2 regions of the Arthrobacter sp. NPDC080086 genome follow, and region 2 is predicted to be linked to the other one. Evidence: riboswitches for the same ligand, from Rfam matches in the RefSeq annotation. Region 2 holds a riboswitch; the other holds the start of a gene.
What was found. Region 2 has a riboswitch for glycine ahead of gcvP (aminomethyl-transferring glycine dehydrogenase). Riboswitches for the same ligand answer to the same signal wherever they lie in the genome.

Region 1: it holds a riboswitch for glycine, as region 2 does, so the genes downstream of both, gcvT (glycine cleavage system aminomethyltransferase GcvT) here and gcvP (aminomethyl-transferring glycine dehydrogenase) in region 2, are expected to answer to the same signal.

The regions. Positions count from the first base shown of each region.
Region 1 covers NZ_JBFBKP010000002.1:42,186-48,429, forward strand. Annotated here, with positions in the region: gene gcvP (aminomethyl-transferring glycine dehydrogenase) at 1-301, opposite strand, end outside; gene gcvH (glycine cleavage system protein GcvH) at 374-754, opposite strand; gene gcvT (glycine cleavage system aminomethyltransferase GcvT) at 796-1,923, opposite strand; glycine riboswitch at 2,050-2,180, opposite strand; glycine riboswitch at 2,194-2,291, opposite strand; gene AB0305_RS01355 (hypothetical protein) at 2,458-2,784, opposite strand; gene AB0305_RS01360 (ESPR-type extended signal peptide-containing protein) at 3,015-5,192, opposite strand; gene AB0305_RS01365 (hypothetical protein) at 5,247-5,465, shown strand; gene AB0305_RS01370 (UvrD-helicase domain-containing protein) at 5,703-6,244, shown strand, end outside.
Region 2 covers NZ_JBFBKP010000024.1:3,914-10,157, forward strand. Annotated here, with positions in the region: gene AB0305_RS10385 (MFS transporter) at 1-945, opposite strand, end outside; gene AB0305_RS10390 (TetR/AcrR family transcriptional regulator) at 1,013-1,552, shown strand; glycine riboswitch at 1,994-2,091, shown strand; gene gcvP (aminomethyl-transferring glycine dehydrogenase) at 2,261-5,122, shown strand; gene gcvT (glycine cleavage system aminomethyltransferase GcvT) at 5,131-6,244, shown strand, end outside.

The sequences.
Region 1 (6,244 bases), on a different contig from region 2:
TCAGGCTCTTGACCACGCGGTTCTGCCCGGCGATGCCGCGCAGCTTGGCCAGCGCCGCTTCTTCAGTCAGCGGTTGCGTGAATTCGCCCAGCGGCATGCCGTCTTGGCGACGAATGGCGGGCGGGATCACGGCGTCGATCAGCGCGGCGCGGCTGTCGTAGCCGAGCGCGGCAAGCATCTGCGCTTGCTCGTCGGCCGACGGGCCGATGTGGCGATGTGCGAAGGCGTCGCGCGCCTCCAGGTCAGCCAGGGTGGGGCGTTCGGCAGCAAGCGCCGAGGAAGCGGGGTGCGGAGCGTTCATGGCAAGGGCTCGAAATTCAGGCAAAAAGCCGACACGGCGCAGGTCTGAGCGCGCATCGGCTTGGGGACCGGCTTAGCCGATCTTGGCTTCGTACTGCGCAGCCGACATCAGGGCGTTCACGTCGTCGGCGTTGGCCGGCTTGATCTTGAACAGCCACGCGTCGTAAGCACCAGCGTTGACCGACTCCGGCGCGTCGACAGCATCCTCATTCTTGGCGACGATTTCGCCCGACACCGGCGCGTAGATGTCGGAAGCCGCCTTGACCGATTCCACCACGGCAATCGCTTCGTCCCTGGCGACGGTGCGGCCAGCGTCCGGCAACTCGAGGAACACGATGTCGCCCAACGCATCTTGCGCGTAATCGGTGATGCCGATGGTCAGCGTGCCGTCGGCTTCAACGCGGATCCACTCGTCGTGTTCGGTGTACTTCAGATCGGCGGGGACGTTGCTCATGAAAGGTTTCTCCGGAAGATTGGAATGATGGGAATTCGGGTTCAGCTGACCAGCGCCTTGCCATTGCGCACGAACGGCAGTTTAACCACAGTCGCGGTCAACTTGCGGTCGCGGATCTCGACCTGCACGTCGGTGCCGATGGCGACATCCTTGGGCAAGCGCGCCAACGCGATGGAGAGCGACAGGCTCGGGCTGAAGGTGCCGCTGGTGATCTCGCCGTCACCGGCGGGGGTGATGACTTTCTGGTGGGCGCGCAGTACGCCGCCCTTGTCACGCAGGATCAGGCCGACGAACTGGTCGCGCTGGCCGCCGGCTTGCAGCGCAGCCTTGCCGATGAAGTCGCGCTCGCTTTGCAAATCGACCGTCCAGGCGAGGCCGGCGTCGAGCGGCGAGACGTGCTCATCCATGTCCTGGCCATAGAGGTTCATGCCGGCTTCCAGACGCAGCGTGTCGCGTGCGCCGAGGCCTGCCGGGCGCACGCCGGCCTGCAGCAGGCGCTCCCATACGCCGGCGATCTGCGCGGCGGGCACGACCAGCTCAAAGCCGTCTTCACCGGTGTAGCCGGTGCGCGCGACCATGATTTCGCCCACGCCGTCGACGGTGACAAAGCCCGCGTTGAATGGCTTGAGCGCCTCGCCCACGGCCTGCGTGCCGGGCAGCGCGGCATAGGTCTTGGCGCGCGCGTTCGGGCCCTGCACCGCGAGGATGCCCAGCGGCTCGGCGCCGGCGTTGTTATCGGAGCGGCGCGGGGTGATGGTCACGCCTGTGCCGGCGGCTTCGTTCTGCGCGACGATCCATTCGAGATCAGTCGGTGCGGTGCCGGCGTTCACGACCAGGCGGAACCAGTCTTCACGGAAGAAGTAGACGATCAGATCGTCGATCACGCCGCCCTTGGGGTTGAGCATGCAGCTGTAGAGCGCCTTGCCCGGGGTTTGCAGCTTGTCGACGTTGTTGGCGAGCAGCCCACGCAGGAAGTCGCGCACGCGCGCGCCGGTGAGGTCGACCACGCACATGTGCGAGACGTCGAAGATACCGGCGTCTTGCCGCACAGCATGGTGTTCTTCGATCTGGGAGCCATAGTTGACGGGCATGTCCCAGCCGCCAAAGTCGACCATGCGGGCGCCCAGCGAGCGGTGGATGGCATTGAGCGGCGTGTGTTGGAGCGTCATGGAATCTCTCGGCTTGGGCGCCGCCGGTGGCCTCGGCGTGGCGCGTTATTCGGGACCAGAAAAGCAAAAAGGCCACCTGCGCAGCCTGATGCCTCATGGTGACGCCATGAAGATGCAAGCCGCGCAGATGGCCCCTCTGTCCTTGGTACCTGAGAGATTGCGAAGCGCGGTACGCATAGCGGTGCGCGCCGGTTCGTGAGCCCCTTCGGTGGGCGCCTGCAGTGGTCGTGCAGCGCCAGCTCTCCAGAGTGCGGTCAGACGCATGTCTGGCCGATCCACCCGGTCCTGGATGCCTGAGAGTTTTCGGGTGCTACCCCTTCGGCGGCGACAGACCTGATGTGGCTGGCGCGCTCTCCCGGATGGATGCGCGGAATGTACGGAAGGGGGCTGGGATTGTCAATCAGGACAAATCGGCGGCGTTTTTTGGCGGTCACGCTGTCCAAAAAACTGGCCGCACCTCGCGCGGCGTGTCGATATCGCCCAGCCCGAGGTGCGGCCGATCGCGGGTCGTCGGAAACGCGGCTCAGTTGCCGCTCACTTGCCGATCTGGCGGCTCACCTGGTTTTCCTGCTGGTTCAGCGTGCGTTGTTCCTGCTTGGTGATGTGGCCCCCGTTCTGGGCGGCCATGTCGCGCTCTTCCTGACGGATCTGGCGATCCTCCTTGTGCAGCGCCTTGGCTTGGCTCTTGGTGATTTCGCCTTCCTTCACCTCGTTATGGATGCGCTTGTTCTGGTTGGCCAAGCGGTGGTTGACCTCGGCGCGGCGCGGGTGATCTTTCTGCCATTGCGTTTGTGCGAAGGCGCCAGTGGTGGCGGACAGGGCGACGGCAGTGACAGCCAGGACTTTGACGATGCGGTTCATGGTTTTCCTCCGGTGGGCGGCTGACCGATTCAGCCGCTGTCCTGTCTATAACGAAGCGTTCCGGCGCAAAGCTGACTGCGGTCGTGTAACAGCGCGTAAGCCGTGTAACGCCAACGGAGAAAGCGAGGGGCACAAACGATTGCGTGCGACGTGCAAGTCGGCGCGCAAACAAAAACGGACGCGCCCGTGAGGTACGCGTCCGCAAACTTCAAACAATCAACGCCGTTGGGTTACCAGCCGAAACCAGCGCCCACGCCCACGTTGTACTCCTTGCCGCCAGCGGTGGAGCCGCCGATCGTTACCGTGGCGCGCGAGCCGATCTTGCGCTGGTAGCCGATCGCCAGTGCCGTTTCACCGCGATACAGACCCGTGCCGATCGCCATGCGGTTGTCGGTCTGCAGACCGGCCGCGCTGGCCACCATGGTCGACATTGCAGCGTTCATGGCGCCCACGCGGTTGACCTTGCCGTCGATCTGGTTGACCTGGCTCTGCAAATTGCCCACGGCTTGTTGGGTGGCGTCAGCTTGCGCCTTGACGTCCTTGAACTGGCCGTAGTTGACTGCATCGGTATCGTTCACGCCGGCCTTCACATTGGTGATGATGCGTTCGTTACCGACAGAACCCACGGACACGGTGTTCTCGCGGTCTGCGACCGAGTTGGCGCCCAGGGCGACGCTGTTCGCCGCCGACGCCACCGCGTTGGCACCTGCTGCCGTCGCGTAGTTGCCGGTAGCCTGCGCCTCCTCTTTCGGGCCACGGATTTCGCCGCCGCCGCTGCCGACAAATCGGGGGTTGTCTTGGCCGCCGCCCGTCGAGCCGCCTTCCAGGCTGAAAACGCGCTTGTCCAGGTTGTCGAGTGCACCGCCGACATCATGGTACTTGTCCCCGTTTTGGAACGAATACGTTGGGCCTGTCCACACGCCGTTGTTGAAGGAAGCGCCACCGCCCAGTGCGCTGCCAACGCCATTGAGCTGGCTGAAGTTGACGGCATCGTTGGCATTCACGCCATTGGCGATGTTCGACAGCTTGACCGGCGCCGTTGCAGGAACCATGGTGCCCGTGCCGTCGTCCTTCAGGCCACCCAGCGTGACGCTGTCTTTCTTATCGCTGTCGTATGTCACGGCGTTGGCCAGCTTGCCATCATTGCCCACTAGGCCTGCGTCTTTAAGCTGCTTGAAGTTTACGGCGTCGGTGTCATCCGTACCCGCTTTCACGTTCTTGATCTGCACTGGGCCAGTGCCACCAGTCGGATTCTTGAGCGTGATAGTGTCACCGGCTGCGTCGTACTGAACAGAATTGGCGGCAGCCTTTGCAGCCTGCTCAGCCGTGCTCTTGACGTCGAACAGTTGACCACCGTTGACGGCGTCCTTGCTGTCCTTGGCCACATCGCCATTGGCGACGTTATGGATGGCGACACCCGTCGTGCTGGTGCCGCTGTCGAGTGTGACGGAGTTCAGCTTGTCGCCCGTGGTCGGGTCGGTGTCGTACTGAACAGAGTTGGCGGCAGCCTTTGCAGCCTGCTCAGCCGTGCTCTTGACGTCGAACAGTTGGCCACCGTTGACGGCGTCCTTGCTGTCCTTAACCACATCGCCGTTGGCGACGTTATGGATAGCGACACCCGTCGTGCTGGTGCCGCTGTCGAGCGTGACGGAGTTCAGCTTGTCGCCTGTGGTCGGGTCGGTGTCGTACTGAACAGAATTGGCGGCAGCCTTCGCAGCCTGCTCAGCCGTACTCTTGACGTCGAACAGTTGACCACCATTGACGGCGTCCTTGCTGTCCTTGGCCACATCGCCATTGGCGACGTTATGGATGGCGACACCCGTCGTGCTAGTGCCGCTGTCGAGTGTGACGGAGTTCAGCTTGTCCCCGGTGGTCGCGTCGGTGTCGTACTTGACGGCGATGTTGTCCAGGTTGTTGACTTTGGTGGTGTTGGTCTTGATGCGATCGTCGAGGTTACCCAATGCCCCAGGCACGGTGGAGTACGTTGTTCCACCCGTGCTGTCTGGGCCCAACGTGTAGCTCGGGGGAATGACAGCTCCATTTACGGTGCTGATGCGAGCGCCTAGGTAATTGAGAGTGCTATTGAGCTGATTGACAGTCACGGCATCGGATGACGCGACGCCATTTTCAATGCCAGTAAGGCGACGAGTATTGTTCCCTTGGTTTGTAAAGTCGACGACTGCGCCGGTGGCATTTCTACCAAAAGAGATTGGTCCATCAGCATCAGGCTGCTCAATCAAGACTTGGGCAATCGCCCCAGGTGCGGAAAGCGAAGCTGCACCCGCAATTAGTGCAGAGCCAACCGCCTTCACCGCAGTCCGCCCCTTCCCGCGCCCACGCGCAATCTCAGAAACCGCTGCCCATACGCCGGTCGCTTTGTTGAAAACGACACGATATGCCTTGTTCATTTCAATACCTCTGCAGAGATAAAAGTGGAATTCCGCGCCAATCCAAGACGATGGATGGCGACTGCAGAGTTTGTAGAAATCAATGAATCAATTTTTCAAGTTTTTGCACCAATGGCAATAAATTGTGGATTTTCTGATATCAGAATAGTCTTACAAGAAAGTCAGGGAACAACGCTGAAATATGGATCGTGGCAACATGTGTATAGCATATTAATCATGGATCACCTCAACAGTAAATCTCAAACATTGGGAAATTCTTATTTCCAGATTTGACGCCGATCAATAATTTGCCCACATACACGGAATCTCATTCATCACGCAATTGGAAAACGCCGCATTTTTCAGCCGGCCGGCCGACCTTTTGCTAAGAATGAATAAGAAAACGCTGATCCACTACTGCGCTTGAAAGGGTGCAATCCGCGGCGGACCGGGGTGTTCAGGGCGACGACCCACGCGTGCTACCATCGCCCTCCGCTGTACCTTCCCGCCCGCTTTTCTCCGCCTGTCCCCATGTCTTCTGGTCTCGCCCACGGGCTCAATGCTGCCCAATCCGAAGGTGTGCACTACCTCGACGGCCCGTGCCTGGTGCTGGCCGGAGCGGGCTCGGGCAAGACGCGCGTGATCACGCAGAAGATCGCGCACCTGATCCTGGACAAGGGCTTCGAACCCAAGCACATCGCCGCTGTCACGTTCACCAACAAGGCGGCCAAGGAAATGCAGGAGCGCGTGGCCAAGCTGATGGAGGGCCAGACGCGCGCCGACGGCAAGCGCATCCCCATCAAGCAGTTGACGGTGTGTACGTTCCACTCGCTGGGTGTGCAGATCCTGCGCGCCGAGGCCGAGCACGTGGGCCTGAAGCCGCGTTTCTCGATCATGGATTCGGACGACTGCTTCGGCATGATCCAGGAGCAGCTGGCGACCACCGACAAGCAACTGATCCGCCGCGTGCAGAGCACGATCTCGCTGTGGAAGAACGGTCTCGTCGACCCGGAAGCCGCGATTGCCGAGGCACTCGCCAGCAACAACGTCGACGACCACCAGGCCGCGCTGGT
Region 2 (6,244 bases):
CGGTGTCTGTCCCTCCAGGAGCTGGAGGTGCTGGGCAAGGAAGAGGATGAAGCCGTTGTAGGAGAACAACGCCAGGACGTTGGCCGTGATGGCCGTGCTGAACACGGGATTGCCGAACAGGCCCAGATCCAGCAGGGGAGCGGTGGTTGCGCCCGCGGCAAGCCTGCGCTGCCGCCGGACAAAGGCGTACCCCATGACCAGCCCCGCGCCGAGGGCCGCCAGCGGCACCGGGCCCGCACCCTCCACGGCCAGCATCTTGATGCCGTAGACGGTCGGCGCCATGGCCAGCATGGACAGCGCGATGCTGGGCAGATCCACCGGCCCGGGGTTCGGGTCCCGGGATTCGGGGATGAAGGAGGGCCCGAGCAGCAGCAAGGGCACGATGATGGGAACCGCCATCAGCAATACCGCGCCCCACCAGAGGTGCTCCACCAGCCAGCCGCCCAGCACCGGACCCAGGGCCGCGCCGCCGGAGAAGCCCGCTGCCCAGATGGCCACCGCCAGGCGACGCCGGTTCGGTTCCGGGAAGATGTTCCGGATCAGCGACAGCGTGGAGGGCATCAGCATGGCCCCGAAGAACCCCAGAGCCGCACGGCCGGCCACCAGCCACTCGGGGCCGGGGGCGAATGCCGTCGCGGCGGACACTGCCGCGAAGCCGGCTGCGCCGGTGAAAAGCAGCCGCCGGCGGCCGATCCGGTCCCCGAGGCTGCCCATCGCAACCAGCAGGCCTGCGAGCACCAGCGGGTACACATCGACCATCCAGAGCAGCTGGACGCCGGTGGCATTCAGGTCCCGGGCGATCGCGGGCAGGGCAAAGGTCAGTGCGGTGTTGTCGACCGCCACCAGGAGGACCGGGAACATCAGCAGCGACAACGCCAGCCAGTCCCGCCACGGCGCCCGGGAGCGCGTCGCGGGATGCCCGGCATCAGGAAGCAAGGTCTTCATCCGAATAACTGTACCGTCTGGACGGTATAGTTAAGAAATCCGGCGCCCACCGGGCATGATGGGAGCCATGCCCAGGAAACCCGTCGCCCGCGAGGCCGTCCTCGACGCCTTCGAATCTTTGCTCATTGCCGAGGGGGAGCGGGCCGCCACCCTCGACGCGGTGGCAAAGCGGGCCGGGGTCTCCAAGGGCGGCTTGCTGTACCACTTCCCGAACAAGGAGGCCATGATCGCGGTCCTCCTGGAACGGCTGGACCGGCTGCTGGCCGAGGACCTGGCCGCCATGGCCGCGGCGCCGGAGGGCGCCGCCGCCTACTTCATTAGGTCTTCGGTCTGGGCTGATACCGCCCTGGACCGGGTCTTCGTCGCGGCCACCCGGCTCGCCGAGGTGGCGCACGCCGAGACCCTGCGCCGCATGGCCGGTGTGCAGGCCAGTTGGCTGGAACTGCTCGCCGCCGACGTCGGGCCCGGAATGGCCAAGGCTGTGCTCTACATGGGGGACGGGCTGTATTTCAACGCCATGCTGGCCCGCAGTGCGGGTGCCACGCCGCTGGCGGTGGACGACGACGTCGAGAGCCTCCTCGCCGCCGTCGACCGCCTCCGCCCCTAAGGACGCTCCCTCACGTCCGGCACCTCTCCAGTGGACGATCCCTCACGTCCGGCGTCACTCAACGGGACGCTCCCTCACGTCCGGCGGCACTCCAGCGGATGCTCTCTCACGTCCGGCGTCACTCCAGCGGACGCTCCCTCAGATTTGGTGCTTCTCCGGCGGTCGCTCCCTCACGTCCGGCGTCACTCCGGCCGACGCTCCCTCACGTCCGGCGTTCATTTGAGGGACGCACCCGCAAGTCGGGTGAGCGGGCTTTCTGGAATTAACCTCCGAACCTGAGGGAGCGTCGTGGAAATGTAAGCCGGAGGTGAGGGAGGGTCGCGGGAAACCGCGCCGAAAGTGAGGGAGCGTCGGGCGGGGAGAAATGAAGTTTGCGGAGGCGGGCTCCGGCGTAGGACAATGAATGCTGTGACCATGGTCACGAGCAACTGAATATGCCTTTGATCTGCGGCGGGAGAGTCCTGCCAGTAGTACACGCAGGCGCCGTAGGAGCAAATCCTCCCCAGGAATCTCTCAGGCCCATGTACCGCCGCGGCGAGGCCACTCTGGAAAGCAGCGCGCCACAAGTCCCCCGGGATGCCGCGCTCACCGACGGTGCAAGCGGGACCCCGCCAAGGGTCCCGCGGAAACTCTCAGGTCCAATACAGAGCGGGGAGGAACCCGAATCACTGCGGCGTACCCTGCGCCGCCTTAGTTATGGAGTTCCTTGTGACCGTTACCTCAGCCTCCACGTCCTTCGTCGACAGGCATATCGGCGCCCGCCGCCAGGCCGACGTCGAGACCATGCTCAAGGCCGTCGGCTACGACACCGTTGACGCGCTCGTTGACACCGCCGTTCCCAAGGACATCCGTCAGGACTCCGGCCTGGCACTGACCGCCGCGCTGAGCGAGGTGGAGGTCCTGGCCGAGCTGCGCAAGCTCGCCGCCAAGAATAAGACCGCCGTGCAGATGATCGGCCAGGGCTACTACGACACCGTCACCCCGGCCGTCATCCGCCGCAACATCCTCGAAGCCCCGGCCTGGTACACCGCCTACACCCCGTACCAGCCCGAGATCTCCCAGGGCCGGCTCGAGGCCCTGCTGAACTTCCAGACCATGGTCCAGGACCTGGTGGGCCTGCCGATCGCCAACGCCTCGCTGCTGGACGAAGCAACCGCCGTCGCCGAGGCCGTGCTGATGATGCGCCGGGCCAACAAAAATAAGGACGCCCGCGACGGCAAGACCGTCATGGACGCCGACTGCCTGCCCCAGACCATCGCGATCGTCAAGGGCCGCGCCGAGGCCCTCGGCTTCGAGGTTGAGGTCGCCGACCTGTCCAAGGGTCTCCCGGAGGGTGCCATCAACGGCATCGTGCTGCAGCAGCCCGGCGCCTCCGGCCGCGTCCTCGACCACTCCGCCGTGATCGCCGAGGCCAAGGAACGCGGCGCGCTCGTCACCGTCGCCGCTGACCTGCTGTCCCTGACCCTGATCACCCCTCCCGGCGAGCAGGGCGCGGACATCGCCGTCGGCTCCGCCCAGCGCTTCGGCGTACCGCTGTTCTTCGGCGGCCCGCACGCGGCCTACATGGCAGTCCAGAAGGGCCTGGAGCGCTCCATGCCCGGCCGCCTGGTAGGCGTCTCCAAGGACTCCGCCGGCATCCCCGCCTACCGCCTGGCCCTGCAGACCCGCGAACAGCACATCCGCCGCGAGAAGGCCACCTCCAACATCTGCACCGCGCAGGCGCTGCTGGCCATCGTCGCCTCGTTCTACGCCGTCTACCACGGCCCCGACGGGCTCAAGGCCATCGCCGAGACCGTCCACGGCCACGCCCGGACCATCGCCGCATCGCTGAAGGCCGCCGGCCTGGACGTGCTGCAGACCTCGTTCTTCGACACCGTCACCGTCTCGGTGCCGGGGAAGGCCGCCGAGATCATCGCCGCCGCCGACGCCAAGGGCATCAACCTGCGTTCCATCGACGCCGATACTGTCGGCATCTCCGCCGATGAGGCCACGACGACGGCGATCGTCGCCGACGTCGTCGCCGCCTTCGGCGCGAGCGTGGCCGACCCTGCCTCAGGCACGGATACTGCCTTCGCCCTGGACTCCGCCGTCGAACGCAGCTCCGACTACCTCCAGCACCCGGTCTTCAACACCCACCGCTCCGAGACCCAGCTGCTGCGCTACATCCGCCGTCTCTCGGACCGCGACCTGGCCCTGGACCGCACCATGATCCCGCTGGGCTCCTGCACCATGAAGCTGAACGCCACGGCCGAGATGGAAGCCATCTCCTGGCCGGAATTCGCCTCCATCCACCCGTTCGCCCCGGAATCCCAGACCGCCGGCTGGCGCGAACTGATCGATGACCTCGAAGCGCAGCTGACCGAGATCACCGGCTACGACCAGGTCTCCATCCAGCCGAACGCCGGATCCCAGGGCGAGCTCGCCGGCCTGCTGGCCATCCGCGGCTACCACCTCTCCCGCGGCGACGAGCAGCGCAACGTCTGCCTCATCCCGGCCTCCGCGCACGGCACCAACGCCGCCTCCGCGGTGCTCGCCGGCATGAAGGTCATCGTCGTCGCCACCGACTCCGACGGCACCATCGACCACGCCGACCTGCAGGCCAAGATCGAGCAGCACAAGGACGCCCTGTCCTGCATCATGATCACCTACCCGTCCACGCACGGGGTGTACGACGCCGACGTCCGCGAGGTCTGCGACGCGATCCACGCCGCCGGCGGGCAGGTCTACATCGACGGCGCCAACCTCAACGCCCTCGTCGGCCTCGCCCAGCCGGGCCAGTTCGGCGGGGACGTCTCGCACCTGAACCTGCACAAGACCTTCTGCATCCCGCACGGCGGCGGCGGACCCGGCGTCGGCCCGGTCGCCGCCAAGGCCCACCTGGCACCGTTCATGCCCGGCAACGCGGCGGATCCGGCCAACGGCGCTGACAACACCCCGATCTCCGCCTCCCGCTACGGCTCCGCCGGCGTCCTGCCCATCTCCTGGGCCTACGTGAAGCTCATGGGCGGCGAGGGCCTGACCGAGGCCACGAAGTCGGCGCTGCTCGCGGCCAACTACATCGCGGCCCGCCTGAACGACTCCTTCCCGGTGCTCTACACCGGCGAGGGCGGCCTGGTGGCGCACGAGTGCATCCTGGACCTGCGCGAACTCACCGCCAAGACCGGCGTCACCGCCGAGGACGTCGCCAAGCGCCTGATCGACTACGGCTTCCACGCCCCCACCCTGGCGTTCCCCGTGGCCGGCACCCTGATGGTCGAACCCACCGAATCCGAGGATCTCGGCGAGATCGACCGGTTCATCACCGCGATGATCGCGATCCGCGCCGAGATCGACCAGGTCGCCCACGGCGACTTCACCGTCGAGCACAGCCCGCTGCGCAACGCCCCGCACACCGCGGCCGCGACCATCAGCACGGACTGGGACCGTTCCTACTCCCGCGAGCAGGCCGTCTTCCCGGTCCACACGCTCAAGCAGGACAAGTACTTCCCGCCGGTCGGCCGGATCGACGGCGCCGCCGGGGACCGCAACCTGATCTGCTCCTGCCCGCCGCTGTCCGAATTCGAAAACTGAGGCCACCGATGACTGAGAACTACACCGCCCTGTACGAAGAGCACAAGAAGCTCGGCGCCTCCTTCACCGACTTCGGCGGCTGGCAGATGCCGCTGAAGTACGGCTCCGAGCTCGCCGAACACCACGCCGTCCGCGCCTCCGCGGGCCTGTTCGACCTCTCCCACATGGGCGAGGTCTGGGTCACCGGCCCCGAGGCCGCGGCCTTCCTCGACTACGCCCTGGTTGGCAAGATCTCCGCCATGGCCGTCGGCAAGGCAAAGTACTCGCTGATCTGCAACGAAGACGGCGGCATCATCGACGACCTCATCACCTACCGCCGCCCGGCGGGGGCCGACGGTACGGACGCCTTCCTCGTGGTGCCCAACGCCGGCAACGCCAAGGTCGTCGCCGCGGCCCTGGCGGAGCGGGCCGGTTCTGCCCGGGAGGGCGGCTTCGACGTCACGGTCCGGGACGCGTCCGCCGAGATCTCGCTGGTCGCGGTCCAGGGCCCCAAGGCCGAAGCCATCCTGCTCCGCCTGGTTCCCGCCGCCCAGCACGAACTCGTCACCGGCCTGAAGTACTACGCCGCCGTCGAGGTGCCCTTCATGGTTGCCGGCGCCGGCAAGGACCTGCTGCTCGCCCGTACCGGTTACACCGGCGAGGACGGCTTCGAGATCTTCGTGGACAACGACGACGCCGCCGCCCTCTGGCAGGCGTTGATCGCCATCGCCGAGGAGGGGGAACTGACTCCGGCCGGGCTCGCCTCCCGTGACTCCCTGCGGCTGGAGGCCGGCATGCCGCTCTACGGCAACGAACTCTCGCTCCAGGGCGATCCCTTCGCCGCCGGCCTCGGCCCCGTCGTCGCCCTCTCCAAGGAGGCCGACTTCGTCGGCAAGGCCGCGCTCGCCGCCAAGAAGGACGCGGGCGCCGGCACCACCACCGGCCGCCGCCTCGTCGGGCTCAAGGGCCTCGGCCGCCGCGCCGGACGCAGCCACTACCCGGTCCTCAAGGACGGCGCCGTCGTCGGCGAAGTCACCTCCGGCCAGCCCTCACCCACCCTGGGCTACCCGGTGGCCATGGCCTACGTCGACGTCGCTTACACCGAACCCGGCACCGCCCTGGACATCGACCTGCGCGGCAAGC